Regions from separate parts of the Photorhabdus akhurstii genome, predicted to be linked through region 2. Evidence: predicted binding sites of a transcription regulator. Region 2 holds the regulator's gene; each other region holds the start of a gene.

Region 1 (7,770 bases), 230 kb from region 2:
TGATGCAAAAAACAATTTAGATAACAACACTCTATTTGAGAGGTGTCCTACAAATAACCATAATCAGATGATAGGGATTATGTACGCAGTTGAAAGGCTGATTAATGAGCACTATAATGCGGTCAGCCCTAGTGGATACATTTTACTAGCCGCAGATGAGCGACTAAACAGGGTCTATAAGCGGTATATATATCGATTTGTGACACAAAACGGCTTTACCATAATAGATAAGTTAGATCCAAACGGGAGGGGTTATGTCATACATACATAACGAACAAGCTGAAAAAGAAAAGCTTGAACTCGAAGAAGCGGTAGCTAAAAAAGCGGAACGTATGAGAGCTGCTTACAGCGCCCTAAAAAAATCCGAAAGAGAGGGTACTGTTCAGTATCTCAATGAAAAACCAAACTGGTACGTAGTCCGATAAACACTTGAAGGGAGCTTTTCGCTCCTTTTTTACTCCATAACTAAAACCTAACACCCTCGATAATGGCTTTCTTGTGTATGTTCAAAATAATACCCAAATTTGAAGCAGGCGATGCTGTAGACATTGAGAAGATTAGTAAACAAGGATCAATTATTCAAAAAACCGCCAAGAAACGATTGACTGAATCTAACTTACTAAATGGCTTATCTGCTTATACTGCTCATGCCGACGAAAGAGTGACTCCAAATAATCAGGAGCTTAATTACTGATGTTCGTGCCTAAACGTGGAGATATTTGCTTTCCTAATCTCCTCCACGGAATAAGATTAATTACTCAACCCATCCCCGCTCTTCCCTGATAAAATCATTCAAAGCGGGGGTAATGAATCGAATTTATTGCTCCAGTTAATGATTCCGATTAACAGATTCAACGGAAGATTCAATATATCGTTCTTCGGGACGGAAAATAGCGACCAGTCGGAAAATCAAACTCATCCCGATACCTACAATCGTTGCCAGCGCCATACCTTTAAGTTCAGCGACACCGATATTAATTTTCGCCCCACTGACGCCAATGATAAGAATGATAGAAGTTAGGATAAGATTTTGTGCTTTATTATAATCCACTTTGGAATCAATCAGCACCCGAATACCTGATGCGCCAATAACCCCATAAAGCAACAGCGATACACCGCCCATGACTGGAACCGGCACGGCCTGAATTGCCGCCGCCAATTTACCGACGCAGGAGAGCAAAATCGCCAGTATCGCAGCACCGCCAATAACCCAGGTACTGTAAACTTTGGTAATTGCCATGACACCAATATTCTCGCCATAAGTCGTATTCGGCGTTGAACCAAAGAAACCGGAAATCACAGTTGATAAACCATTTGCGAACATAGAACGATGCAAACCCGGCTCTTTTAACAAATCCTTTTTCACAATATTCGCCGTCACAACTAAGTGACCAACATGCTCCGCTATCACAACCAGCGCCGCAGGCAAGATCGTCATAATAGCGAACCATTCAAAACGTGGGGTATAAAAAGTTGGCAATGCAAACCACGGCGCTTCACGTATTGGCGTCAGGTCAACTACCCCCATCAGAAACGCCAACGCATAACCTACCAATACGCCAATAAGAATCGGGATAATGGCCAGAAACCCACGGAACATCACTGAACCAAGCACGGTTACCGCCAGCGTTACCAGAGAAATTGTCAATGTTGTTGGATCAATACTGGCGCCTTCCGCCGGACGCAAACCCGCCATATCAGCCGCAACACCAGCAAGTTCCAGACCAATAACAGCCACAATCGCCCCCATTGCCGCAGGCGGAAACAGCGCATTAATCCAACTTCTCCCTGCCACCTTGACAATCAGTGAAACCAGACAAAATAGCACACCGCACAGAATAAACCCGCCTAGAGCCAACTCATATCCCAGCGGCAACAACAATAAAACCGGCGAAATAAAAGCAAAACTCGATCCCAAATATGCCGGAACCTTTCCCTTACAAATCACCAAATACAACAATGTACCGATACCGTTAAACAGCAAAATTGTCGCTGGGTTGACTTTAAACAAAATCGGCACCAATACCGTCGCACCAAACATAGCAAAAAGATGTTGGAAGCTGAGTGGAATGGTCTGTAAAAAAGGAGGCCGCTCATCTATTCCAATCGTACGACGGGTCATCTTAATTTATCCTCTTAATATTCTTGCGTTAGAACCAAAAAAAGCCGACTCAAAAGTCGGCTAACTTATTATTTCGTACCAAATATCTTATCGCCTGCATCCCCCAAGCCAGGCACAATGTATCCCTGTTCATTGAGTCTCTCATCAATAGAGGCTGTATACAGTTCCACATCAGGATGGGCCTTTTCCAACGCGGCAATACCTTCAGGCGCGGCCACCAAAACCAGAACTTTAATCGACTGGCAGCCGGCTTTTTTCAGTAAATCGATAGTTGCAATCATAGAGCCGCCGGTTGCCAACATAGGGTCAACCACCAGAGCCATACGTTCATCAATATTGGAGGCCAGTTTCTGGAAATAAGGGACAGGTTCTAAGGTTTCTTCATTACGATAAACCCCTACGACGCTGATCCGGGCACTGGGAACATTCTCCAATACACCATCCATCATCCCCAACCCCGCACGCAGAATAGGTACGACAGTTATTTTTTTACCTTTAATCTGCTCAACTGCCACCGGACCACACCAGCCATCAATAGTGACTTTTTCAGTTTCTAAATCAGCAGTTGCTTCATAAGTCAGAAGGCTTCCAACTTCTGCGGCCAGTTCACGAAAGCGTTTGGTGCTGATATCATTCGCTCGCATCAGACCGAGTTTATGTTTAACAAGTGGGTGATTCACCTCAACGATCTTCATGGACTTCTCCTACTGTATGTCATGTCGCCAGCAGACAAAAAAACCGCGAGATTATACCCTCTTTTACCCATAACACCACTACCAATCCGTTGATTTTCATCAAACACAGCCCTACTTGCGAGAATTTTGATCCTAAACAAGAGTCTCGCAAACGTTTGCTTAGACTGTTAGAATTGTTACTATTCTGTCTTAATTTATCAAACGCAACCGCCTTGGGGGCTTCGAGTGACCAACAAAACCTCTCTTAGTTATAAAGATGCTGGTGTCGATATCGACGCTGGTAATGCCTTAGTCAACCGTATTAAAGGTGTTGTAAAACAGACCCGTCGCCCAGAAGTTATGGGTGGTTTAGGCGGGTTCGGCGCTTTATGCGCATTACCACAAAAATACCGCGAACCCATTCTGGTTTCTGGTACTGATGGCGTCGGCACCAAGTTACGTCTGGCAATGGATCTCAAACGCCATGACACTATCGGCATTGACTTAGTTGCAATGTGCGTTAATGACTTGGTTGTTCAAGGCGCAGAACCCCTATTTTTCCTCGATTACTATGCAACCGGGAAACTGGACGTTGATACTGCCGCCAGCGTTATCACCGGTATCGCGGAAGGCTGTCAATTATCCGGCTGTGCTCTGGTTGGTGGAGAAACCGCAGAAATGCCGGGGATGTACCACGGCGAAGATTATGATGTTGCTGGCTTCTGCGTTGGCGTGGTTGAAAAATCAGAAATCATTGATGGCAGTAAGGTTCAAGCAGGTGATGCCTTGATTGCCCTTGCCGCCAGCGGCCCTCACTCAAACGGCTATTCTCTGATACGCAAAATTCTGGCCGTCAGCAACACAGATCCAGAAGCAACCGAGCTTGAAGGTAAATCACTGGCAGATCACCTGCTCGCCCCGACAAAAATTTATGTGAAATCCCTTTTATCCTTGATTGAACACGTTGATGTTCACGCTATTGCTCATCTAACCGGTGGCGGTTTCTGGGAAAATATTCCACGTGTTCTACCTGAAAATACCCAGGCACAGATTAACGAATCCAGTTGGCAATGGCCGGCCATATTTAATTGGTTGCAACAGACAGGTAATGTTAGCCGTCATGAAATGTACCGTACATTCAACTGTGGTGTCGGGATGATAATTGCATTACCACCAACAGCCGTTGAACACGCTATTGAATTACTCACTGCCGCCGGTGAGAAAGCCTGGCATATCGGCTCTATCGCGACACTGCAAGAGGGTGAACAACAGGTTGTTATTAAATGAAAAGTATCGTTGTACTCATCTCTGGCAGCGGAAGCAATCTCCAGGCGGTGATTGATGCCTGCCAGCAGAACAGAATCAATGGTCAGGTTTGCGCGGTATTTAGCAATACAGCAAATGCTTACGGTCTGTTACGCGCTAAACAGACGGATATTCCCGCTCATGTTATTAGCCCGAAAGACTATGCAGATCGTCAGGCTTATGATGAAGCGTTGAAACATGCCATTGATCAGTATCAACCAGATTTGGTGGTCCTCGCGGGTTATATGCGTATTCTGACGCCAGATTTTGTTCAGCACTATCTTGGCCGCTTGCTAAACATTCACCCTTCTCTGTTGCCCAAATATCCCGGCCTGCATACTCACCGCAAAGCGATAGAAAATGGTGATACAGAGCACGGTACTTCCGTCCACTTTGTAACAGAAGAACTGGATGGCGGTCCGGTGATCCTGCAAGCTAAAGTTCCTATTTTTGCCGGTGATCAGGAAAATGAGGTTGTTAAACGAGTTCAGACTCAGGAACACGACATCTATCCGTTAGTTATCAACTGGTTTATCGAAGGGCGCCTAAGTATGGTTAATGGCAAAGCGTATCTGGATGGAAAGATTCTCCCTCCAGAAGGCTATGCCGCGGAATAATTTACTTATACCCTAATGGGTATATTAACGGCTAATTACAGTGCTGTGGTAACATACCCGGCACTGCGAACTATTATTAATTATGTTCCTTACTAAAAACACTGAGGTGCCAAATGTCTGGTGGTTCTCATACCCCACCTGTTAGGTTACGTCCCCTTGAACGGGAAGATCTCCCTTTTGTCCATCAATTAGATAACAACGCCAGCGTTATGCGTTACTGGTTCGAAGAACCTTATGAAGCTTTCGTTGAACTATGCGATCTCTATGACAAACATATTCACGACCAGAGCGAGCGCCGGTTTATTATCGAAAGCTCTGACGCCAAAGTGGGTTTAGTTGAATTAGTCGAAATCGACTATATCCACCGCCGGTCAGAATTTCAGATTATTATCGCTCCTGCACATCAAGGCCAAGGTCATGCAACCAAAGCGGCAAAACTGGCAATGGAATATGCATTTTCCGTCCTTAATCTGTATAAACTCTACCTGATTGTTGATAAAGAGAACGCCAAGGCCATTCACATCTATAATAAGCTAGGTTTCTATACTGAAGGCGAATTAATAGACGAATTCTTTATTAATGGTAGTTACCACACAGCCATTCGCATGTGCGTTTTCCAACATCAATATTTTGTATCCAAGGAAGATGAAAAAATGAGTCAGCAATTACAGACAGAAATATAGCGACAAACGACGCCCTGTCGTATTCAAAGTTTTAATACTTTTACCTTAACACCTGGAGTAACAATGTCCCAAGACAGGCTCTATACCGAGAAAGAACTTAGTTGGTTATCATTCAACGAACGTGTGCTTCAAGAAGCAGCGGATAAGAGCAATCCATTAATAGAACGGATGCGGTTCCTTGGTATTTACTCCAATAATCTGGATGAATTTTACAAAGTCCGTTTTGCTGATGTGAAACGGCGAATATTAATTAATGAAGAACGGGGATCGGCCACCAGCGCTCGAAATGTACTGAAAAAAATTCAGGCTAAAGTGGCTAAAACCGATCAAGAATTTGATGTGCTCTATAATGAATTGCTATTAGAAATCGCTCGTAATCAAATTTTTCTAATCAATGAACGACAAATTTCACCCAATCAACAAATCTGGTTACGTCAATATTTTCGTCAACATCTGCGGCCACATACTACGCCAATCTTAATCAATCCAGAAACCAACCTGGTTGAATTTCTGAAAGATGACTACACTTATCTGGCAGTTGAAATTGTCCACGGCCAGAATATTCAATATGCGCTATTGGAAATTCCGTCAGATAAGGTGCCACGTTTTGTTAACTTGCCACCTGAAATGCCGCACCGCCGCAAATCGATGATCCTGCTAGACAATATTATGCGTTATTGTCTTGATGAAATTTTCAAAGGCTTTTTCGATTATGATTCCCTGAACGCCTACTCAATGAAAATGACCCGTGATTCTGAATATGATCTAGCCACAGAGATGGAATCAAGCTTGCTCGAACTGATGTCATCCACGCTGAAACAACGGCTGACAGCGGAACCGGTAAGATTCGTTTACCAGCGAGAAATGCCAGACGAAATGGTGGAATTACTGCGTAGCAAACTTGGTTTGTCAAACGATGACTCAGTGATTGCTGGCGGACGCTATCACAATTTTAAAGATTTCATTAAATTCCCCAATGAGGGGAAGAGAAATCTACTCAATAAACCCTTGCCGAGATTACGACACACCTGGTTTGATAATTTCCGCAACGGTTTTGATGCGATTCGTGAACAAGATGTGCTGCTCTATTATCCCTATCACACCTTTGAACATGTATTGGAATTATTACGTCAGGCTTCTTTCGACCCAAGTGTACTTTCCATCAAGATCAATATTTATCGGGTAGCAAAAGACTCCCGCATTATTGATTCCATGATCCATGCTGCCCATAACGGTAAAAAAGTGACCGTCGTGGTTGAATTACAGGCACGATTTGATGAAGAAGCCAATATTCATTGGGCCAAACGACTAACCGAAGCGGGTGTACATGTCATTTTCTCAGCACCGGGACTAAAAATTCACGCAAAGCTGTTCCTTATTTCCCGTCTGGAAGGCGAAGAAATTGTTCGCTATGCCCATATTGGTACGGGTAATTTTAATGAAAAAACAGCTCGCCTCTATACCGACTACTCCTTGCTGACAGCCAATCCACAAATTACTAACGAAGTGCGCCGGGTATTCAACTTCATTGAAAATCCCTACCGTCCGGTTAAATTTGAAAACCTGATGGTTTCGCCGCAAAATTCCCGTGCGATGCTCAACCAGCTTATTTCACAGGAAATCGCCAACGCCAAAGCAAATAAGCCCGCAGGCATTACGTTAAAGATTAATAATCTGGTTGATAAAGAGCTGGTGGACCGCTTATACGACGCTTCAGAAGCGGGGGTAAAAATACGTCTGCTGATACGCGGTATGTGTTCACTGGTGCCCAATCAGCCCGGGTTTAGCGAAAATATTCAGATCATCAGTATCGTTGACCGTTTCCTCGAACATGATCGGGTTTACGTATTCACTAATGACGGAGATGAAAAAGTCTTTCTTTCGTCTGCCGATTGGATGACCCGTAATATCGACTACCGAATTGAAGTTGCGGTTTGCCTACTTGATCCACAATTAAAACAACGGGTATTGGATATTCTCGAATTACAATTCAATGATACGGTCAAAGCCCGTTACGTTGATAAAGAACTGAGCAATAGTTATGTGCCACGAGGAAATAAGCGGAAAATCCGGGCACAACTGGCTATTTATGACTATATAAAAGCCCTCGAACAACCTGAACCAAGAGCTTAATCTATGCCGCTAACACACGACAAGCCAACACCCAGACCAATAGAAATCGCGGCTATTGATCTGGGCTCAAACAGTTTTCATATGATTATCGCACGAATTGTTAACGGTGCATTTCAGATCCTGGGCCGCTTAAAACAACGCGTCCATCTTGCCGACGGCCTTGACCACAACAATCGACTAAGCGAAGAAGCGATGGAGCGCGGTCTTGCTTGTCTGGCTCTATTCGCAGAACGATT
Region 2 (7,770 bases):
TTAATAGCGTAAGGAAAGAGACATTATTTGTTTGCACTTGAGTTTCACGGTTTTTGCGATTTTCTTGCAAAAATAGAGTAAAAAACAACAGTACTAATGTGATTGTCAGTAAGATTAGGAAAATTATGCGCCAGCCGCCATGTTGCAACAGCCAGGCTCCCATTAAAGGCGCTAGGGCAGGGGAGAGTGCAACCAATGGCATAATCGTTGCGAAAACACGTTTGGTACGATTGGAATCGTAACGATCAATAACTAATGCTTGCCATGAGACGGCGGCTGAACACACACCTATGGCTTGGACAAAACGCAAAACTAAAAGTTGGGTGGAATCTGTTATCCACATCATTCCCAGACAGCCAATAGAAAACAGGGATAGGCCGGTGATAATAATCGGTTTTCTGCCAAAGCGATCTGAAAGAGGCCCCCACAAAAGTTGCGCAAAGGCGAAACCTGCAAGAAAGATGCTTAGGCTGGCACTAATTGCGTTTGCTGATGTCCCTAATTCTTGTTGCATAGCACCGAATGCTGGCAGATACATATCAATAGCCAGATAACCTAGCATACTCAAGCCTGCAAGGTAGAACATGAACTGACTTGAGTTTTTCATTTGATTACTCTCTTTGAATGTCATGATTAAAATAATTTGCAGTGATAGGTAGATAACAATATTGACACATATTCTATACGTCGTGATTTTTACTTGTGAAATGGTAATATTTGCATAGTGCTGTGAAAAAAATTGAAAGGTAAAATTATGTGGTCGGAATATTCGCTTGAAGTCGTGGATGCGGTTGCCAGAACAGGCAGTTTTAGTGCCGCTGCATTGGAGCTTCACCGTGTCCCTTCTGCGATCAGTTATACCGTAAGACAATTGGAAGAGTGGCTTGCCGTTTCGTTGTTTGAGCGTCATCATCGGGATGTAGAATTAACTGAGGCAGGCGCTATTTTTATCAAAGAAGCTCGCTCTGTTATCAAAAAAATGATTGATACTCGTCACCAATGTCAACAAGTTGCAAACGGCTGGCGAGGGCAATTTAATATTGCTATTGATCGCGTTGTCAAACCAGAACGTAGTCGTCAGCTTATTCTTGATTTTTACCACCATTTTCCTGATATAGAACTTTTTATTCATCAGGAAGTGTTTAATGGTGTGTGGGATGCGCTGGTGGATAGTCGAGTTGATGTTGCCATTGGGGCAACCCGAGTGGTTCCTGTCGGGGAAAGGTATAGTTTCCGAGATATGGGGTTTATGCCTTGGTTATGTGTGGTTAGCGCAGACCATGAGTTGACTCAATTGCCGGGGCCGCTATCTGATGACCAAATGCGGCCTTATCCAAGTTTGTGCCTTGAAGATACATCTCGTAATTTACCGAAGCGTGACACCTGGAATCTTGATAACCAGCGCAGGCTGGTAGTTCCTGATTGGGAGTCTGGTCTGTCTTGTTTAAACGAAGGGTTATGTGTAGGAATGGTGCCTAAGCATAGGGCGATGCCGCTTATTCGGCAGAAGAAATTAGCCGTGCTGGAATTGGAACAGCCTTTACCAGACAGTCCATGTTGTTTGGCATGGGTACAAAACAGCCATTCTCCAGCATTAAGTTGGTTGCTTGACTACCTTGGCGATAGTGAAACTCTTAATGCTGAATGGCTTCAAGATGAATAAAGCGGGTTAACGGCGATAGTCGATAAATGGACCATCGACGACAGAGCGTCGTTCAACCAAGCGTGGATGTACTTCAATAGTTTGTGCATCTTCACGTTTGTTGACGATTCTGTCCAATAACATAGAAAACGCCATTTGTCCCAGTCGTTCTTTTGGCTGATGAATGGTGGTCAATGCCGGAGAGAAATAACGAGCGTTGCGTATATTGTCATAACCGATGATAGAAATATCCTGCGGGACGCGTAATCCTGATTCATCAGCAGCGCAAATAGCCCCCATAGCCATAACATCTCCGCCGCAGAAAACCGCAGTCGGACGCTGTTTTTGATGCAGAATTTGATGCATGGCTTTATAGCCCGATTCTGGCTCAAAATCCCCCTGAATAATCCATTCTTCTCTGATCGGAATATTGGCTTCTTTTAACGCCTTCAAGAATCCTTGATGGCGACCACCGCCGGTATTTCGTGCCAGAGGGCCGGGGATCGCGCCAATATCACGATGGCCACGCTCGATAAGATAACGACCAGCCAGATAACCTCCGTGGAATGCGTTATCAATAATCGTATCGGTGAAGTCGCTTCTGGCTTGACCCCAATCCATAACGACCATTGGAATATTACGATAATCTTCCAACATTCCCAACAACTGTTCCGGGTATTCTGAACACATAATCAACAGTCCATCCACACGTTTTTGTGCCAGCATGGCGAGATAGGCTTTCTGTTTATCAATGTTATTGTGTGAGTTACATAAAATCAGCGTATAGCCTTTGCTATAACAACTGTTTTCAACAGCCTCAATGACTTCAGCAAAATAGGGGGCTTCACTGGACGTTGCAAGTAATCCGATCGATTTTGTGTGGTTAACTTTCAGACTGCGAGCGACGGCGCTGGGTGAATAATTCAGTGTCTTAATAGCAGCCCAAACGGCAGCTTTAGTATCTTCAGCGACGAAGCGGGTTTTATTAATAACATGGGATACGGTAGTGGTTGAGACACCAGCGTGTTTAGCCACATCTTTGATCGTTGCCATGAGGTGAAAGACTCCTGACCTTTTGGTCTAAATTTAAAACGCTTTGTTAATCATTTGCCAGCCCTTTTACACAAGGGCTGGCAATAAGTTAGCGATAAATCTTGGATTTTGTCTGATCTGGCTCAAAAGTGAAAGCAATAATCAGTGTTATAAAATGAATGGTAATCGCTATTTATGCTTTTCCTTATGTAAGGGCAATTAACCATCTCGATAGACTGGTTTTTGTCGTTATAAACTTTTTATTCTGAGGAGGCTTTATGAATACCGATTTGAAACTTGGTTTATTTACTGCTGTTAGCACGTTGGTGATGATTGCCATTTTTGCCGCTCTTTGCTTGATCTTTGCCTGATTTGAGCTGATGAGATGGATTAAAAATTGACTTTACGTTTAAAAGAAATTGGGCGGATAGTCTCAGTGGTTTATCTGCCCTTTGCCTTTGGGTGTTAAAATAGAGAGTAATGAATTAATCTGATGGTTGTTAAGCCCACCCCAGAACCAAAAGCTTTCACTGCTGCGCCGGTAAATTTCTGGTCGTCCTGGCAACTTCTACGATAAATAACAGTGAAAATGATGCCATCTGCATCAGGATAAGAAAAGATCAGGATACATCTTAGTGAGAGAAAATGGTATTCTCCGTAGTATTGTGACGATGTTGGTTATCAACATAGTGTTGGTTTAAAGGAAATAAAAATGATGACTATTGAGAAGATTGAGCGCCAAATTAAAGAAAACCCAATTTTATTGTATATGAAGGGTTCTCCTAAATTGCCAAGTTGTGGATTTTCTGCGCAGGCTGTTCAGGCTTTATCTGCATGTGGTGAACGTTTTGCTTACGTAGATATTTTGCAAAATCCAGATATTCGTGCAGAATTGCCAAAATATGCTAATTGGCCAACCTTTCCTCAACTTTGGGTAGCAGGTGAGTTGATAGGTGGATGCGATATTATCATTGAAATGTATCAGCGTGGTGAGTTACAAACATTAATCAAAGAAACTGCTGATAAATATCGTCCCGAAGACGAAGACGCGACAGAGTAATTTTTTAATTACTTACAGACAGATTATTATGCTATCTCCCCATATATTGATATATGGGGGGGTATTATTGCTTAATTTAGATTTGATTATATTAATCTAGCCGTTCAGCTATTTATCCGTTTTTTTCTTCTGTTGCGGTCGTTAATGGCCAGCCACCAAGTTGTTTCCAACGGTTAACCATTTCACAGAATAATTCAGCGGTACGATCAGTATCATATAAAGCGCTGTGAGCTTGATGATTGTCGAATGGGATACCGGCGGTGATGCAGGCTTTTGCTAAGATTGTTTGTCCTAATACCAGACCACCTAAAGCAGCGGTGTCAAAAGTTGCAAACGGATGGAACGGATTTCGCTTTAGTCCGGTGCGTTCCGCGGCAGCCATAACAAAGCTATGATCGAAGCTAGCATTGTGAGCAACGATAATTGCCCGATTACAATGATTATTTTTTATCCCTTTACGAACCATTTTAAAAATAGCGTGTAGAGCTTCATATTCGCTCACTGCTCCACGTAGCGGATTTAATGGATCAATGCCGGTGAACTCCAGGGCTGCTGGTTCAAGATTGGCTCCTTCAAATGGCTCAATATGGAAGTGAAGCGATTCGCTAGGCGTTAGCCAACCTTCACCATCCATCTTCAGTGTAACGGCGGCAATTTCAAGTAATGCGTCTGTTTTGGCATTAAAGCCGCCAGTTTCAACATCAATAACAACAGGGTAATAACCTCGAAAACGTCCACTAAGGACGTTTGGCTCTTTTTTATCAGACATCAGATCGAGTTACCCAGAGCGTTGCTGGCATTTTTATTTTCAATCAGTTCAATTTTGTAACCATCTGGATCTTCAACGAAAGCAATAACGGTTGTTCCGCCTTTTACAGGGCCTGCTTCACGGGTAATGTTGCCACCGGCTTGGCGAATAGATTCGCAAGTGGCTGCGACATCATCAACACCTAATGCAATGTGACCAAAGGCATTCCCCATTTCGTAATGGTCAACTCCCCAATTATAGGTTAACTCGATTACTGCCCCTTCGCTTTCATCAGCGTAGCCAACGAAGGCGAGTGAGTATTTATATTCGATGTTTTCACTGGTGCGTAGCAGACGCATGCCTAACACTTCAGTGTAAAAATTAACGGAGCGTTGTAGATCACCAACACGGATCATGGTATGGAGTAAACGCATAATTACCTCTAATTTAATGGTTTTACCAATATTTTTGTGCGGTAGGTCGCACAAAAACCACTAACTATAACGTGTCTTACGGTTACAGTTCAATTTTCCCATAATTATAATTTATTCTTATCTAGGTTTATAATTAAATATAGTATGTGAATTGTATAGGAAACGGGATGTGATGGCTGAGCAACTGGAGTTTTTTGCTATTCCCAGTCCTTGTCGAGGAATTTGTCAGGCTAATGAGCGAGGTTTTTGTCTGGGGTGTTATCGCAGCCGGGAAGAAAGATTTAATTGGATGAAAATGTCTGATGGGCAAAAGCGTGAAGTATTGCGACTGTGCCGGCAAAGATATTTACGTGCATTGAGAGCACAAAATCAGACAGATGAAGAACCACCTGAGCAGCCATCACTATTTTAATTAGAGATTTTTGAAGTTATTAAAGTTAACAATTCAATGATTTACTTATATAGGGTTATATTTTTGGCGAAGTTATAAATGTTCTACTATAATCTTAAGTATTTTGTTTGTTATTTTTTTATTTTTTACTTAACGAAAAGACTAAGGGAGCTTATTTGAGTGTTTTTATAACTTTATGTTTTAAATGGAATTTTAAGCCAAATTGTGTGATAAATGTAAAATAAAAACAACATTAATGTAAAAATAGATAGCTTAGCATTTAGATGACAGCTATTCTTATAGTACTTTGAATAAAGTATTGAATGATATTTATTGGTTTCTGTTTGCTTGTATTCATAGTTCTGATAGTTTTTATGGTAAAAATATTGTATGTTAATTGTTTTGTTCTGAGTTTAAATTAAGTTTAGTTGTTCTTGGTTATAGTTACCTGAATTAGTTAGTTGCTAAGAATTTACTGTGATTATGCAGAAGTTATATATACTTTTTTAAGGCTAGTTAGCCTGATTTAGAAAAATTTGGCTGTTATGTTTAGTAGGCTAGTTTATTTAAGGAGGGACAATTGGAATCTACATTGGGATCAGATCTGGCACGGTTAGTTCGTATTTGGCGTGCTTTAATTGACTACCGTTTAAAGCCGTTAGAATTAACTCAGACTCATTGGGTAACGTTATACAATATTAGCCGGTTACCTCAGGAGCAATCTCAGATACAGTTGGCGAAAGCTATCGGTATCGAGCAACCATCTTTGGTCAGGACATTAGATCAGCTTGAGGAAAAAAAACTTATCACCCGGCATACTTGTGCCAATGATCGTCGTGCAAAGAGAATCAAGCTAACTGAAGATTCTGCATCGGTTATTAGGGAGTTGGATGGTGTTATTGAATCCACAAGAAATGAGATTCTGGAGGGTATTTCACGCGAGGAACTTGCTTTTCTTTCCACTTTAGTGCAGAAGTTAGAGCAAAATATTATCCAATTACAGAGTAGATAGTAATTACGATAGCCATGAAATGTTAACCGGATGAAAGAAGACCGCGACTTACCAAAATGAAGTCACGGTTTTCTTATTTCTATATCTTATTGTCGAGGTGAAACAGTAATACTACTGCCTTGGCCTGCGATTCTTACTCGTTGACCTTTATGGAAAACAGTTTTACCTTGCTTTTGAACAACAATGATACTTTCACCGCTGTCACGACGAATTTCGAGTTCCACACCTTTAGTTGTGTTAAGAGCCCCCTGAACGTTTTGGCCTGCAACACCACCGGCAATCGCACCAGCGGCAGTCGCCAATGTATTGCCACTACCGCCGCCAATAGTATTACCAACCAAGCCTCCTAGAACCGCGCCGCCAATTGCGCCTAATACATTCTCATCGCTACCCGCCTGAATATTGATAGGACGAACAGAAACAATTGTACCGTAAGAGACAGTCTGGACCTGCTTAGCTTGTCCAGCGGTATAGGTATCACCAGAAAGAGAATCGGTGTTGACACAGCCTGATAATGAAGCAACGGCAACCGCGCTAACTAAAAAGTGCTTAAACATAGTAACTCCTAATTTCGATGCCTGACTGCGGAAATCTGATAGCTTACTGGGCAATCAGGCTAACAACTGGCATTGGCAATAAGTAATAAAAAGTTTATCCAAATAGAATGCCAGTACATTAGCAATCTAGTGCTAAACATATATTAAACGTCAATAGAGATTTTTAAAAGAAATAGCTATTAATGAGAAATTCAGCATTTTTTGTGAAGTTGTTTCCAAAACTCAGGTTTTATTCCTTAGTTTGTCTATTAGTCATATACAGCCAAAACCACTGCGCTTTATAGTTATTGGCGTGGTTTCTGATTTTATCAAGACAGATTTTAAGCAGGAAGGCAAATTAAATGGTTATGAAGTCAGGTCGTTATATTGGTGTAATGTCGGGGACAAGTCTGGATGGCGTTGATGTGGTGCTTGCAGCAATCAATGATAAAGTTGTTGCTCAACAAGCCAGTTATTCACATCCATTCCCACACGAATTAAAACAGAAAATTCTTGCGGTCTGCCAAGGGCAGCAAACGACATTATCAGCAATTGGTCGGTTAGATTATGAACTAGGTTCTTTATTCGCTGAAGCAGTGCAGGGCTTACTGATTAAAACAGGGTTAACCACCAGTGACATTATCGCTGTGGGATGTCATGGACAAACCGTTTGGCATGAGCCAGATGGTCACACGCCTTTCACTATGCAGCTTGGCGACAATAACCGTATCGCAGCTTTAACTGGGATGACTGTGGTTGGCGATTTTCGTCGGAGAGATATGGCATATGGCGGGCAGGGAGCGCCATTAGTTCCCGCTTTTCATTTCGCCGTCTTAGGGCATCCGACAGAACGCAGAATAATTCTCAATATCGGCGGTATTGCCAATATAACGACGCTATTACCGGGATCACCGG
Region 3 (7,770 bases), 2.7 Mb from region 2:
TTGGGAACCACACCGGAGTTTTGGCTTAACCTCCAGTTCATCAATGACATGTGGCTGGCTCAACATAATGAAGTTTTGGCTGACAAATTGGAACACGCGCAGCCCTTGGTGGCCGCCTAGTTGCGAATATATTGCGTTGTATTGTCGTTTTGACGCTAAAATAAATAATGATCAAAGAACACAAAGACAATACTGCACCAACTACATAGCTGGCGCAGTACCTTGCTAATTTATCCCTACACAGCAGGGAATACCGGCAGTAGCAGATAGAGTTTAATCACAATCGCGTTAACGATATCGATAAAGAATGCCCCGACCATCGGCACCACCAGAAACGCCACATGGGATGGCCCAAAGCGATCGGTAATCGCCTGCATGTTCGCAATAGCGGTAGGTGTCGCTCCTAAACCGAAACCACAGTGACCCGCCGCCAGAACCGCTGCATCATAGTTTTTACCCATCACCCGATAGGTGACAAAAATTGCATACAGCGCCATCACGATAGCCTGGATGGTGAGAATGACCAGCATCGGTAATGCCAGCGATGCCATCTGCCACAATTTCAGGCTCATTAACGCCATTGCCAGAAATAGGGAAAGGCTCACGTTACCCAGTACAGACACCGCTCGGTCAAAAACTCGGTAAAAACCTAGCACCGATAGACTGTTACTGAGGATAACCCCGATAAATAACACACAGACGAATGTCGGTAATTCAAACCATGTACCTTGCAGAAATTCAGACACAAAATTACCGGCCATCAAACAAATAGCAATCAGTGCGATCGTTTCCAGCATCACTAACGCTGTGATCATCCGCCCGGTATAAGGTTTTTCAAATGCCGTCGGCAGTTCGGTATCATCGCCCCTTAGTCCTGGAGTTTTTGTATTTCTCACCAGGAAACGAGCGACCGGGCCACCAATCAAACCACCCAGTACTAAACCGAAAGTCGCACAAGCCATCGCCACTTCTGTTGCATTTTCAAAACCATAACGCTCACTAAACAGCTTACCCCAAGCTGCGCCTGTACCGTGACCGCCAGACAGCGTAACAGAACCCGCCAACAGGCCCATTAATGGGTCCAGACCTAACAGTTCAGCCAGAGCGATACCCACCGTGTTCTGAACCAGCAGCAAGCCAACAACGACGAAAACAAACGTGAACAGGACCTTACCACCCGCTCTCAGGCTGGCAAGATTGGCATTCAAGCCGATAGTGGCGAAGAAAGTTAACATCAAAGGGTCTTTAAGAGATAAATCAAAGTTGATTTCCCAGCCTGTTGTTTGTTTAACCGCTAAAAGAATCAGAGCAACTAACAGGCCACCCGCGACAGGTTCAGGAATGGTGTATTTTTCAAGAAATGGGACTGATTGTACAAGTTTGCGTCCAAGTAATAGTACTAATGCAGACGCAACGAGCGTGCCATAAACATCAAGATGATACATCTATGTACCCCAGCTATATTGTTAAAATTATGTAAGTTATTACGACGTTATACTCATCCTTTAGAGAACGCCAAAAGCAGGCAACGCTGGATTAGAAAAAAAATCTGCAACAAACACAAGTTAAAACATATAAAAATGTGACCAGAGCGAATCACAGCAGCTAACAGGATTTTTAAGCAAACGATTGCTTTTACACAATTGATCATTAAAATGCGTTCTTTGTCAGCCCGGAATTTCACACCATGCTTAGCTCATCCCCCGAACAAGCGGCAACAATACCCCCGAAAAAACCAACTAGTGAATTGATTTATCGCTTAGAAGATCGGCCACCGTTGCCACAAACGTTGTTTGCTGCCTGTCAGCATTTACTGGCAATGTTTGTCGCGGTCATCACGCCAGCAATCTTGATCTGCCAAGCGCTAGGGTTGCCTGCTCACGATACGCAGCGGATTATCAGTATGTCTCTGTTTGCTTCAGGATTGGCATCATTAATTCAGATTCGAACTTGGGGGCCTGTCGGTTCTGGTTTGCTTTCCATCCAAGGGACCAGTTTTAACTTTGTTTCCCCCTTGATTATGGGCGGGCTGGCATTAAAAAACGGCGGGACCGACATTCCTACCATGATGGCAGCGTTATTCGGTACTTTGATGGCGGCATCCGTTACCGAAATTCTGTTATCCCGCGTATTGCATCTGGCCCGGAGAATTATCACCCCGTTGGTTTCCGGTGTTGTGGTGATGATTATCGGTTTGTCTCTGATTCAGGTTGGATTGACCTCTATCGGCGGTGGATTCTCTGCTATCGAAAATCACACTTTTGGCTCTCCAGAGAATCTGTTTCTGGCTGGTGTTGTGTTGGCAGTCATTGTTTTGTTGAACCGCCAGCGTAATCCTTATCTGCGTGTCGCTTCTCTGGTGATTGCAATGGCGGTCGGTTATGTTGTCGCCTGGCTAATGGGTATGCTGCCGCCAGCAACGGTACAGGAAAATAGTTCACTCATGACAATTCCCGCACCACTCTATTATGGTCTTTCCTTTGACTGGAATCTGCTTATCCCGTTGATGCTGATTTTTATGGTGACTTCACTGGAAACCATCGGCGATATTACCGCGACGTCTGATGTTTCCGAGCAACCAGTCAGCGGCCCTCTATATATGAAGCGTATTAAAGGCGGTGTTTTAGCTAATGGGCTAAATTCTATGCTTTCCGCCGTATTTAATACCTTCCCAAATTCTTGTTTTGGGCAGAATAACGGGGTTATCCAATTAACCGGCGTCGCCAGCCGTCGTGTAGGTTATGCCGTGGCGCTGATGTTGACGCTGTTGGGTCTATTTCCTGCGGTGGCAGGATTTGTGCAACAGATCCCTGAACCGGTATTGGGCGGCGCCACTATCGTGATGTTCGGTACAATTGCCGCGTCTGGTGTCCGTATCGTTTCCAGAGAGGCACTTAACCGCCGGGCAATTATGATTATCGCGCTATCTTTAGCGGTTGGTATGGGCGTCGCCCAACAACCGCTAATTTTACAGTTCGCTCCAGACTGGCTGAAAACGTTACTCTCTTCCGGTATTGCTGCCGGTGGTTTGACAGCGATCACTCTTAATCTGGTGTTTCCTCAGGAAAAATAATCTTTTTAAAATCCGATATCGAATTACACATCATCAATTCATCACGCACGTATAAATCACCATCGCGCGTGATGATGGTTTATCTCCTAGCGGTTGGAAGGCCAAATAAAATCGTTACCAACCCAACCATCAAGATCGTATTCACTCATACACTGTTCAGCAAACCCTTTCAATTGATCCACTAAGCCCGAGGCTTGAGAAGCCCATAATACATCGAGTCTGGTGATTTCATGGTTGCCGGCATAATTTAGCTCGTATAATTCATGCCTGTTAGCGAATTCCGTACCAATAGAATCCCAAATCAGTTTCATGAGCTTGACTCGCTCAACTGCGCTGTAACCATTGGAGCCACGCATGTATTTATCAAGATAAGGAGACAGTTCCGGGTTGGAAAAATCGCGGGCATGAGAGTTAATATAAATCAAGGCACTGCCCAGATCCTGTTCAATAATTTCTTTTACCCTCGGGTAACCCTGCGTCATAAACCAACGATAAGCTATCCCATACTCGTACCGAGGCAATAGGGCATCTTCCCCCCAAGGCTCCGGAGATTTAATCATCGCATCACCGAGCGCCCAAAACAGATTACGCCATGACAATACTTCACCAACCCGTGTTTGCACGCCACGAAAATCCTTCGTACCTGTGGCTTCAACTCCCTTAAGGAGCAATCCAGAAATAAAATCAAGTTTAACCGCCAATCGGGTCACACCATGCAACATAGCCCGATGAAAAAAACCCGACTCAGCAAAAAATAACGAAACTTTATCTATATCTCCGTAGATAAATACGTTTTCCCAAGGAACCTTCACTTTATCCAGAATCATTATCGTATCGTTCTCATCAAATCGGGACGAGAGCGGATAATCAAAAGGACTGCCCATTTTATCTGCCGCCATTGAGTAAGAGGGACGACAAATTAATTTCACTCCTGGCGAATTCATCGGCACAGTAAAGACCAATGCAAATTCCCGTTTCTTGATTGGTAAGCCATAATGACCAATAAAGTTGTAATGACACATCGCCGATCCCGTGGCAACAACTTTAGCGCCGCTGACAATTAATCCATCATCACACTCTTTTTCAACATGAACACAAATATCACCAATTTCATCAGGTGATAAATGACGATCTATTGGCGGATTAATAATCGAGTGATTCCAGTAATACACGTTTTCTTGTGAGCGGATATACCAGTTTTTTGCATTACCCGCAAAATCACCATAAATATCCGGTCTTACGCCGAGTGAGGTAAGAAACGAAGCCTTATAATCAGGGCTTCTACCCAACCAACCATAACTCATGCGGGCCCACGCGGCGATAGCATCGCGATCAGCAATTAAATCCTGCTGTGTGTGCGGTATACGGAAAAAGGGATGTGTTACACCAACACTCCCCGTATCTGTAGCCGTAGTCAGTACATCACGATGAGCAGGATCGTGCAAAGCATCGTAAAGTTTCGCAATAGCGCGGGCTGGATTTTGGAAAGCAGGATGGTTGGCGACATTCTGAATGCGTTCACCATAAGCCCAGACTTCCCGACCATCGTTTAGCCCATCCAGAAATTCCTTTCCTGTAAGTGGGCGGGTTGTGCGGATACTACCTTCATTCGACGATTTTTGTTTCATGTTTTCTGACATAGAAGATTCCTTACATTACTTATTTGCCGGAAGATGGGTGAAAATAAACTATGTAGTGTTATTTCAAGCATCAATCAAATTGAGAAAGGAATAGAAAGGAATGACGAAAAAACATCATTATTCCATTTATAGCCATCCATTAATACATTAATTCATTCAGATGTCATTGGCTATATTGTCATGCAAGAAAATATAGATTTAATTACTATATTAATCACACAATATAATTATTAACAAATTCATACAAACACTCTAAGTTACTAATAAGAAAAACTTAGCATGAAAATTAAAATACAATTAAACAAAGATTAATCTCTTAAGTTTATTTTAATAGAATAAAACGATAACAAATAATTTATTATTCCCCTCATTTCATACCCTGAAATTATTAGAAATAACAATCAGTATAGTGACTTATTGGTATTTCTATTGTTAAATTATACAAATGTTACAAATAATAATTTCTCCTCGCTCATAACTTTTATTCACCATCTCTTGAGTGAACGCCAAAATTACGGCATAAAAGGAAGCTATAAGCCGATTAAATTGGAGTCTGATGATGAGATGGTTAAGAAAATCGCTGGTTACTCTGTTATTACTGCTAATCCTGGCCGTAATCGCTGTTTATGTCATGATGCAGACAAACTGGGGAGCGCATCAGATCAGTCAATGGCTGAGTCATCACAGCCGTTATCAGGTTCAAATCGGCAATATCGAACATAGCTGGTCACAGCCGGGCACTTTGGCATTTTCCAATATTGCCATTAGCAATCAGCAACAGACTTTCATTTTAGCGGCTCAAGTTGTCGCATTCGATTTCAACTGGCAGCAACTCACTTCCCCTCGTCATTTTCAGCGTCTGTTATTGCAACAGGGCCAATTAACCATCAAAGGCCAGCCACAATCGCTCCCTTTTAGCGCCAATATTCTGCAACTTAATCAGATGACTATTCAGTCAGAAAATGCGGACTGGCAAATTCAAGGGCAAAACATCACCGGTGGTATCACTCCCTGGAACCCACCATCAAATAAGCTGACAGGGAATGGGGAATTTCAATTCAGTGCTGACAAACTGAATTTCAATGATATTTCTCTTGAAAAAGTCATTATGCGAGGAGATAACCAGCAAAATACCCTGACTATTCGTTCATTTGGTGCAACATTGGCACAAGGTTCAATATCGGGTAATGGGCAACGCCGGCCTGATGGTAGCTGGCAGTGGGGCAATTTACTTATCAGTAATATTCGTTGGCAAACGCCAATGACACTTGAAGAGTTATTGCTAAAAGCGAACACATTACCCGCAGTCAGCATCAAAGATCTCAGCCTGACTAATGCCAAGCTGGAAGGTAAAAACTGGTCTGCTAATTATCTGGATGCCTCAGTCAAAAATGTCGGTTTGGCTAACGGACGCTGGCAAGCAAAAGAGGGCATCATTGATTTCAATGTCATGGATACGACGCTAAATGATCTCCATTTCACCGATGTTATTGGTCACCTTCTTCTCGCAGGCAATGAACTCACTATTTCTAATCTCACTTCCCGTTGGGAAAAGGGATTATTCCACGTCAAAGGACAATGGAATCACCAAACAAAACAATTCAACATCGCCAATGCAACGGTTGCCGGTTTAATTTATACCTTGCCGCAAAACTGGCATCAGTTGTTGAAAAAATCATTGCCTGAATGGATATCCGGATTTTCCATTAACGAGCTGACGATTAATAACAGCTTATTGATTGATATTAACCCCGATTTTCCATTCCAGCTTACCGCTCTCAGCGGTTATATCTATGACATGGAGTTACTGAAAGAGGGGAAATGGGGGATTTGGAGCGGCTCTTCAAATCTCAGTGCCACCAGCGCAACATTTAACAAAGTTGAATTACGTCGCCCTTACCTTAAATTACATACAGAAGGAAATAAACTGATCATCGACCAATTAGACGCTTCTACCGATGATGGATTGCTGAAAATAAAAGGCACAGTAGATCAACTGGTACAGAAGCCATTCACGTTAGATTTCCGGGGGATAGACGCAGATTTAGCGATTTTGCCTCAATGGCGGTGGGTGCCGTTGAAATTACAGGGTAAAGGCAATTTCACGCTGTTAATACAGGGAGATCTTGCTGCTGATGATATTAAAAGTACTATCGATGGTTCATTGACTGCCACGAATAAACAGTCAGGCAACGAAACTCAAGTCATTAATAAGGGGCAAATATCCACATCAAACTGTGAAACTTGTCCGGTTGTTAAGCTATAGTAACGAATATTCGGGTACATATGTGCCCGATTCAATCTTATAATAGTTATTTCCTATTTCAATCCATTAATAAAATCTCCGATCAGTATCAGCCGAAAAACCGTATTAATATTGATATGTTAAAAACGCAATTAAATTTTACCCATTGAAGTTGTGACAAGGTACAAGAAATGATGTGTATACTGCCTGAATCTATTGAAAACACGCTACAAAATTATGACCGTATTGTTGTCGGCGGCATCATCAGAGATCAAAATGGCAATATTCTGTTCTTACAACGAGCGCCTGATGAATCGCCGCCAAATCTCTGGGAAATTCCTTCTGGAGGTGTAGAAAAAGGAGAAAATCTATTACAAGCACTATCTCGTGAAATAGAAGAGGAGACCGGACTACTGCTTGATGATGTTATTGGTTTTCTCAGCGCGGTGGAATATTCTATTAAGGAGGCTCGATGCCTCCAGGTAAATTTTAATGTCAAATGCACAGGTGAAGTTAAGCTTTCGCCTGAACATGCGCAATACCAATGGAGCAATATAGCCAATTTCCGCAGTGAACTTGATGACTTTATGCTGCGTGTACTCAACGAAGCTTAATTTTATAAAAACGACTCTTATTATTGCTACCAGTGGCATATTCATGCCACTGTCAAATCTAAGCGATAGCCGTATAAGCATTCGGCAATACCATATAGGTGCCAGTAAATACCGCACCGATTCCCTGATCACCGCTGACAATCACATCTAACTTTACCCTCGCTTTACTGCCTTGCGCCAAACGAGCCAAATCGCCGC
Region 4 (7,770 bases), 170 kb from region 2:
TAAACCTGCTGATGGCTCATCAGATTGGCAGGTGCTGGTCGATGGTAATGAGAGAGCCAAAGGGCATGAATATTATCAATTGAGTAATTTTGCGATTACTCCAGATAATAAACGTATTGCGATTGCTGAAGATACGCAGGGGCGCCGTAATTATCAGATCTCTTTTAAAGATATTGCTGACAAACAGTGGAATAACGATGTAATAAACAATACTTCTGGTAATATTGTTTGGGCGAATGATAACAATACGTTGTTTTATGTGCGCAAGCATTCACAAACATTGTTGCCATATCAGGTATTTCGTCATCAATATGGTACTAATACCAGCGAAGATCAGAAGATATATCAGGAAGAAGATGAGCGTTTTTATTTAGGCATATCTAAAAGCACTTCCCGTGATTATATTATGTTGTCGATAACCAGTAATTCGACTTCTGAATATTTGCTGATTGATGCAAACAAACCACAAGCGGAACTGCAACTCTTTTCTCCTCGTAAGGAAGGCCGAGAGTATTATATTGACCATTTCCGCGATCATTTCTACATCCGTTCAAATCATGAAAATGAAACCTATGGGCTTTATCAGACGGACGCCATCAATACGCCGTGGAAAATAGTCATTGCTCCGCAGCAGGATAGTGATCTTGAAGATTTCGATCTGTTTAATGACTGGTTAGTCGTACAGGAACGAACAAAAGGATTACCGACAATTCGTCAGATTAATTGGCAGACACAGCAAGAAAAACAGATTAAGTTCGATGATCCAAGTTATATGGCATGGATTGATTACAACCCTGAACCCGATACTGATTTTGTCCGTTATGGTTATTCATCCATGACGACACCAAGCTCAACATTCCAATGGAATATGAAAACAGGTGAGCGGGAATTACTTAAGCAGCAAGAAGTAAAAGGTTTCGATAAACATCATTATGAGAGCCAGCGTATTTGGGTGAAGGCTCGTGATGGCGTTGAAGTTCCTGTCTCTCTGGTTTATCGAAAATCACTGTTTAAAAAAGGCCAAAACCCGATATTAATATATGGTTATGGGGCTTATGGTATCAGCATGGACCCTTCATTTAGCTCACCGCGATTGAGTTTATTAGATCGGGGCTTTGTTTACGCATTAGTACATGTACGTGGTGGCGGAGAACTGGGTAAGAAATGGTATCTACAGGGTAAGGTCGAAAATAAAATGAATAGTTTTAATGACTTTATCGATGTGACTAAGGCACTGATTGCTCAGAAATATGGTGACAGTAAACGTGTTTATGCGATGGGAGGGAGTGCTGGTGGTTTGCTGATGGGCGCTGTGATTAATCAGGCACCGGAATTATATCGCGGCGTGGTTGCTCAAGTTCCCTTTGTTGATGCCGTGACAACCATGCTTGATCCTTCTATTCCTCTGACAGTAGGAGAATATGAGGAGTGGGGTAATCCTGAAAATAAAGAGGATTATTCCCGGATTAAATCATATAGTCCGTATGACAATATAAAACACCAACGTTATCCAAATTTATTGGTGACGAGTGGATTTTATGATTCCCAAGTGCAATATTGGGAGCCGACTAAATGGGTGGCAAAATTACGGGATATGAAGGAAGGTAACTCTATTTTATTATTAGAAACCAATATGAGCGCCGGGCATGGTGGTAAATCAGGCCGATTTAATCGATTAAAAGATACTGCAATGGATTACAGTTTTATTTTGATGCTGGATGACGCTAAAAAGTATTTTCCGCAATTAAAAGATAACTGAAATAAATTATAAATAATATAAATTTGTTATTTGAAGCACTGATAATAATTTATCAGTGCTGAATATTTTTGTTTTCTGAATACTGGTATGTGAGCAAATATTGATTTGTATGCATTTAGGATAATTGAAATGAAAATAATGACAAAGATAGCAGGGGCTGGCGTGGTTTTAATTGGGCTGCAAGGGTTTGCTTATGGTGAGGAAAAGCAAGAGAGGAAATCAGATAAGGTAATGAAGTTCAGTAGCCTTAAGATTTCTGGTTCGCAGGATGATGCGGAAGTGAGGGCAATGGAAAGGCCCGGCTCTTACAGTTCTAAAGGTGAAGATACAAAACTTCAATCAATGGATAGCATATTACGTAGTATGCCAGGGACCTATACCCAAATAGATCCGGGGCAGGGAACGGTGAGTGTGAATATTCGTGGATTAAGTGGATTTGGTCGAGTAAATATGATGGTTGATGGTGTTAGCCAGAGTTTTTATGGTACATCACCCACCAGCATAACCCACGGTAATAGCCTTCAGAGTCAGTTTGGTTCATTAATTGATCCTAACTTTATTGTCGGTGTGGATATTAGCCGGGGACAATCTGATGGATCTGATAGTGTCAACGCATTAGCAGGTAGTGCTAATTTCCGTACAATTGGTGTTGATGATGTGATATTCAGTGGTAATACACTGGGAATACGTACAAAAATGCTCTATGGCGATAATGGAATTGGTCATAATGGCATGATAGCCGTCGCCAGTAAAACTCAGGCTTTTAGTTCTGAAGGATCAATTGGCGCTATGTTGGCCGCCAGTGGACATTCAATTGATGCAAATTATAAAAATGGGGATGGAATATCAAGTGATGAATTTGGTACTAATAAATATTTTAAACAGAAACCAAATTCGCAATTAATGAAATTAAATATTAAGCCAAATGAATTTCATGATATGGAATTAAATGGTCGCTTGTATCACAATAAATTTACCCATCGTCATATTGATAGCGAGGATTTTTATCTGAAATACAACTATAAGCCGTTCAGTGAATTGATTGATATGAAATTGTTGGTTAGCACTAGTGGAAGTGATCAAATATATAATACTGCACTTAATGCGTTAATAAAAAGTAAAACTAAAAATAAGTCAAACACTATTAATCTCAGTAACATCAGCCGTTTTAATTACGGAGATACAGATTTTGATCTGATATTCGGTGGTAAGTTGATGAAAACTGAATATAGTAAGACGACTGATAGTATTTACTCTGATATAGAAGAGGAGGAAAAAAAGAAGGAATATAAAAAGAAAGATAGTGAAGCAAAAGAAAATAATAGTTTCGCACCAAGTGGTAAACAAGATATTGCCAGTATTTATAGCGGATTGAAAATTACTCGTGATATTTACCAAGCTAATATTAATCTTAATTATATTGATTACAGTGTAAAGGGCCATAAACCAGCCTGTGAGCCACGAGTTAACTGTTTCCCTCAAGGTAAAGCCGAATTGAATTTGAAAGAGCGTGGATTTAATCCAAGCGTTCTGCTATCAGCGGAAATCATTCCTGAATTCCAGCCTTTTGTGAGTTATACTCATTCAATGAGAGCGCCGAACGTACAGGAAATCTTCTATGGCAATGAAGGTGGCGCATCAATTAATCCATTCCTGAAAGGAGAAAAAGCAGATACTTATCAAATCGGCTTTAATAGTTACCGTCCAGACATGATTGTAAAAGGAGATACTTTCCGTCTGAAAGCAGCCTGGTATCATACTAAGATAAAGAATTACATCAGTAGTGATTTATATGCTCTGTGTAAAGATGGTAGGGTATGCCAATCTTCGAAATTATCAGAAGAAGATTGGAAGCATGTTGACGCAAATTTTGGTATACATATTTATAGCAATAGCATAACTCCGGTAAGAATGCGCGGTTATGAAGTCTCTGCTGATTATGATGTCGGTGTATTTTATAGCAAGTTGGCTTATAGTCGACAAAAAACAAGCCAACCGACTTCTATTTCTACATCGATTTTTGGGGCAGATCCTGCATCACAATTACCTGAAAGTTTTATGACTTTGGATACAGGGGTTCGCTTATTAGGCGAAAAACTTCGTATTGGAGCGATAGTTAAATATACCGGTAATTCCTATAAGCTAGATTCAGATCCCTATAATCAGGATAGTGATGGGCGAACGGTGATGGAAAAGGAGAAAAAAATTCCAACCGTGGTCGATTTTTACAGTGATTATAAAATAAATAAAAATGTGCTACTTAAATTCTTGGTACAGAATTTGACAAACAGAAACTATTCTGAAGCGCTTAATCGTATGAATAATACGGCTGCATTAATGAATGAATCCACTTCTGCTAATCAAACCGCTCGGGGCCGGACCTATATTGCCGGTGCAGAAATCCGTTTCTGACATAGGAAAAATAAGTGGCAAAGGAAAGCCACTATTTCAGATTTGCAGATCGTTTTTTCCGTTCTTTCTTGATTTTCAACACCTCACTTTCAATCCAGCCATCTTGTAAACGGGTATTCAGGACATCACCAACATGTACCTGTTTGGTTTGTTTCAGTAATTTTCCATCCGATGTTTGATTAATGCTATAACCGCGGGCCAGGGTTGCCAAAGGGCTAACCGCTTCCATCCGTGAACAAGAAATGGCAAATTTTTCTCTGGAACGACTAATTTGCCTTTCAATCGCTTGCCTTAACCGAAAATCTTGTTGTTGAATCTGTTGGCTATATTGGTGGATCTGCGGACTAGGTTCAGCGTACCAGAGCTGTTGCTGTAATTTCTTATAAGTCAGATCACTTTGTCTCAAATGTCGTTGCAAGCTGTCAGTGAGCCGCTGGCGTAAACTGACTAGTAAATTTTGTTGACGCGCTAGTCGTAAACGAGGATGTTGCTGCTGTAAATGATGAGAGACCAGACTGAAAACACGCTGTTTCTGGGCAAAGAAGTAGTCCATTGCCATTTCCAGCCGTTGTTGTTGCGATTGAATATGGCGTAATAATTCGAGCTGATTACGGCTGACTAACTCAGCCGCCGCTGATGGTGTCGGGGCGCGTAAATCTGCTACAAAGTCAGCAATGGTAACATCTGTTTCATGACCGACCGCACTGACTATCGGAATATCACTGTGAAAAATGGCTCTGGCGACGTGTTCGTCGTTGAAACTCCATAAGTCTTCTAAAGAGCCGCCTCCGCGTCCGACAATCAGTACATCACATTCCTGCCGTTCATTGGCTAATTCAATAGCTCGGATAATCTGTAACGGTGCTTCTGTTCCCTGAACCGCTGTCGGATAAATGATGATGGGCAGTGATGGATCACGGCGCTTTAAAATATTCAAAATATCATGCAGGGCTGCGCCACTGGTTGAAGTAATTACACCAAGCTGTTGAGCCGGGGATGGCAATGGTTTTTTATGGCTTTGGTCAAATAACCCTTCTGTACTGAGTTTTTGTTTCAATAGTTCAAACTGTTGCTGTAACAGACCATCACCGGCGGGTTGCATACTTTCAACAATAAGCTGATAGTCCCCTCTTGGTTCATAAAGCGTAATTGCCGCCCGAACCAAAACCTGTTGACCATTTTGCGGCCTGAATGTTACCCGTTGATTGCTATTGCGAAACATCGCCGCTCGCACTTGGGCACGTTCATCTTTTAGCGTGAAATACCAGTGCCCGGAGGAGGGCTGAGAAAAATTGGATATTTCAGCGCTTAGCCAAATTCTGCCCATTTCCATTTCAAGCAGTTGCCGAACCGTCTGATTGAGACGGCTGACAGAAAAAATTCCAGTATTAAAAAGTAGTGACATGTGAGAAAGATCAAATTTCAAAACAATAACTTAATGTGCTGATACTAACCTGCATCATGAAGTAAGCAAGAAATTTTTTAATAAAATGCTGGAGGCAACCGATTACGTTCTGTATAATGCCGCGGCAATATTTTATCCCTTAAATTTTCAGCAGCTTGGTGAGATATTGCTTATGTTACGAATTAAAAAAGAAGCTTTAACCTTTGATGATGTTCTGTTAGTTCCTGCTCACTCTACTGTTCTACCTAATACTGCTGACCTGTCTACTCAACTGACCTCCACCATTTGTCTAAAAGTTCCAATGTTGTCTGCCGCTATGGATACTGTCACTGAATCCGGTTTGGCTATCGCATTGGCTCAAGAAGGTGGCATGGGTTTCATCCATAAAAATATGTCTATTGAGCGTCAGGCAGAAGAAGTTAGCCGAGTCAAAAAACATGAGAGTGGTGTTGTGACAGATCCAGTCACTGTGGCACCTGAAACAACGCTGCGTGAAGTTAAAGAATTGACAGAACGTAATGGTTTTGCGGGTTATCCGGTTGTCACTGGAGGAAATGAGTTGGTTGGTATTATTACTGGCCGTGATGTCCGTTTCGTTACCGATTTGGATCAGCCTGTTACTGCGGTAATGACGCCTAAAGAGCGTCTGGTGACAGTAAAAGAAGCTGAAGCCCGTGAAATTGTGTTGCAGAAAATGCATGAAAAACGTGTTGAGAAAGCGTTGGTAGTTGATGAAAACTTTCATCTGCTCGGCATGATCACAGTTAAAGATTTTCAGAAAGCAGAACGTAAACCTAACGCCTGTAAGGATGAACGTGGTCGTTTACGTGTTGGTGCCGCGGTTGGTGCTGGTGCTGGCAATGAAGCGCGTATTGATGCATTGGTTGCCGCTGGTGTTGATGTTCTGCTTATTGATTCCTCGCATGGTCATTCAGAAGGGGTACTGCAACGTATCCGTGAAACTCGTGCTAAGTACCCAAATCTACAAATTATTGGTGGTAACGTGGCGACTGGGGAAGGTGCAAAAGCGCTGGTAGCGGCAGGCGTCAATGCGGTTAAAGTCGGTATTGGTCCCGGTTCTATCTGTACTACCCGTATTGTTACCGGTGTAGGAGTGCCGCAAATTACCGCTATCTCTGATGCTGTTGAAGCGTTGGAAGGCACTGGTATTCCAGTTATTGCTGATGGCGGCATTCGTTTCTCTGGCGATATTGCCAAAGCTATCGCAGCGGGAGCGTCGTGCGTTATGGTGGGTTCTATGTTGGCAGGGACAGAAGAATCACCAGGAGAAATTGAGCTGTACCAAGGACGTTCATTTAAATCTTACCGTGGCATGGGATCATTAGGGGCGATGTCCAAAGGCTCTTCTGATCGATATTTCCAAACTGATAATGCCGCAGACAAACTGGTACCGGAAGGTATTGAAGGTCGTGTTGCCTACAAAGGCTTGCTGAAAAACATTGTCCATCAGCAAATGGGAGGCTTGCGCTCCTGTATGGGACTGACCGGCTGTGCAACTATTGATGAATTGAGAACCAAAGCAGAATTTGTTCGCATTAGTGGTGCTGGCATTCAGGAAAGCCACGTTCACGATGTCACCATTATCAAAGAGTCTCCAAACTACCGGCTAGGTTTGTAATCCATATTTATTGTGGCCCGTATAAGGGCTGCTTATCTTTATTTGTTACTTGTTTTTTTGGAATTCACCGCACATGACAACTAATATCCATCAGCACCGCATTCTTATCCTTGATTTTGGTTCGCAATACACTCAATTGGTTGCTCGCCGTATCCGTGAAATCGGGGTTTATTGTGAACTTTGGGCATGGGATGTCACTGAAGAGCAAATCCGCGAATTCAACCCAAGCGGTATTATTCTTTCCGGTGGTCCGGAAAGTACTACAGCACAAGGAAGTCCACGGGCTCCTGAATATGTTTTTAACGCTGGTATTCCTGTTCTCGGCGTTTGCTATGGCATGCAAACGATGTCAGTACAATTCGGTGGTAAGGTAGAAGATTCTACTGAACGTGAATTTGGTTATGCTCAGGTTGAGATTAAAGCGGAAAGCGCATTATTCCGTGGAATTCAAGATTCATCAAATGAGCAAGGTAAACCATTATTGGATGTATGGATGAGTCACGGTGATAAAGTTACGGCAATTCCTGAGGACTTTATCACTATCGCCAGCACTGA

What was found. The regulator PurR, encoded in region 2, represses purine synthesis genes. The targets are predictions, from matches to a motif close to CANGCAAACGTTTGCNTG.
Region 1: purM (phosphoribosylformylglycinamidine cyclo-ligase) is a predicted target of PurR. The motif match lies at 2,962-2,979, and genes of this name have one in related genera.
Region 3: gltS (sodium/glutamate symporter) is a predicted target of PurR. The motif match lies at 1,619-1,636, and genes of this name have one in related genera.
Region 4: guaB (IMP dehydrogenase) is a predicted target of PurR. The motif match lies at 5,668-5,685, and genes of this name have one in related genera.

What each region holds. Positions count from the first base shown of each region.
Region 1 covers NZ_CP020335.1:3,215,260-3,223,029, forward strand. Annotated here, with positions in the region: gene B0X70_RS13885 (hypothetical protein) at 1-271, shown strand, start outside; gene B0X70_RS13890 (hypothetical protein) at 255-425, shown strand; gene B0X70_RS13895 (hypothetical protein) at 503-694, shown strand; gene uraA (uracil permease) at 830-2,122, opposite strand; gene upp (uracil phosphoribosyltransferase) at 2,191-2,817, opposite strand; gene purM (phosphoribosylformylglycinamidine cyclo-ligase) at 3,043-4,083, shown strand; gene purN (phosphoribosylglycinamide formyltransferase) at 4,080-4,718, shown strand; gene speG (spermidine N1-acetyltransferase) at 4,832-5,401, shown strand; gene ppk1 (polyphosphate kinase 1) at 5,465-7,534, shown strand; gene ppx (exopolyphosphatase) at 7,538-7,770, shown strand, end outside.
Region 2 covers NZ_CP020335.1:2,985,875-2,993,644, reverse strand. Annotated here, with positions in the region: gene punC (purine nucleoside transporter PunC) at 1-607, opposite strand, end outside; gene punR (DNA-binding transcriptional activator PunR) at 755-1,663, shown strand; gene purR (HTH-type transcriptional repressor PurR) at 1,670-2,695, opposite strand; gene B0X70_RS13090 (Grx4 family monothiol glutaredoxin) at 3,387-3,734, shown strand; gene rnt (ribonuclease T) at 3,847-4,503, opposite strand; gene gloA (lactoylglutathione lyase) at 4,503-4,916, opposite strand; gene B0X70_RS13075 (DUF1289 domain-containing protein) at 5,089-5,328, shown strand; gene slyA (transcriptional regulator SlyA) at 5,888-6,319, shown strand; gene B0X70_RS13065 (outer membrane lipoprotein) at 6,406-6,876, opposite strand; gene anmK (anhydro-N-acetylmuramic acid kinase) at 7,224-7,770, shown strand, end outside.
Region 3 covers NZ_CP020335.1:242,226-249,995, reverse strand. Annotated here, with positions in the region: gene B0X70_RS01065 (HigA family addiction module antitoxin) at 1-120, shown strand, start outside; gene gltS (sodium/glutamate symporter) at 237-1,445, opposite strand; gene B0X70_RS01055 (uracil-xanthine permease family protein) at 1,688-3,073, shown strand; gene B0X70_RS01050 (4-hydroxyphenylacetate 3-hydroxylase family protein) at 3,160-4,701, opposite strand; gene B0X70_RS01045 (AsmA family protein) at 5,270-6,979, shown strand; gene B0X70_RS01040 (NUDIX domain-containing protein) at 7,150-7,572, shown strand; gene fabY (fatty acid biosynthesis protein FabY) at 7,631-7,770, opposite strand, start outside.
Region 4 covers NZ_CP020335.1:3,160,317-3,168,086, reverse strand. Annotated here, with positions in the region: gene B0X70_RS13675 (S9 family peptidase) at 1-1,759, shown strand, start outside; gene B0X70_RS13670 (TonB-dependent receptor domain-containing protein) at 1,889-4,171, shown strand; gene xseA (exodeoxyribonuclease VII large subunit) at 4,203-5,576, opposite strand; gene guaB (IMP dehydrogenase) at 5,749-7,215, shown strand; gene guaA (glutamine-hydrolyzing GMP synthase) at 7,289-7,770, shown strand, end outside.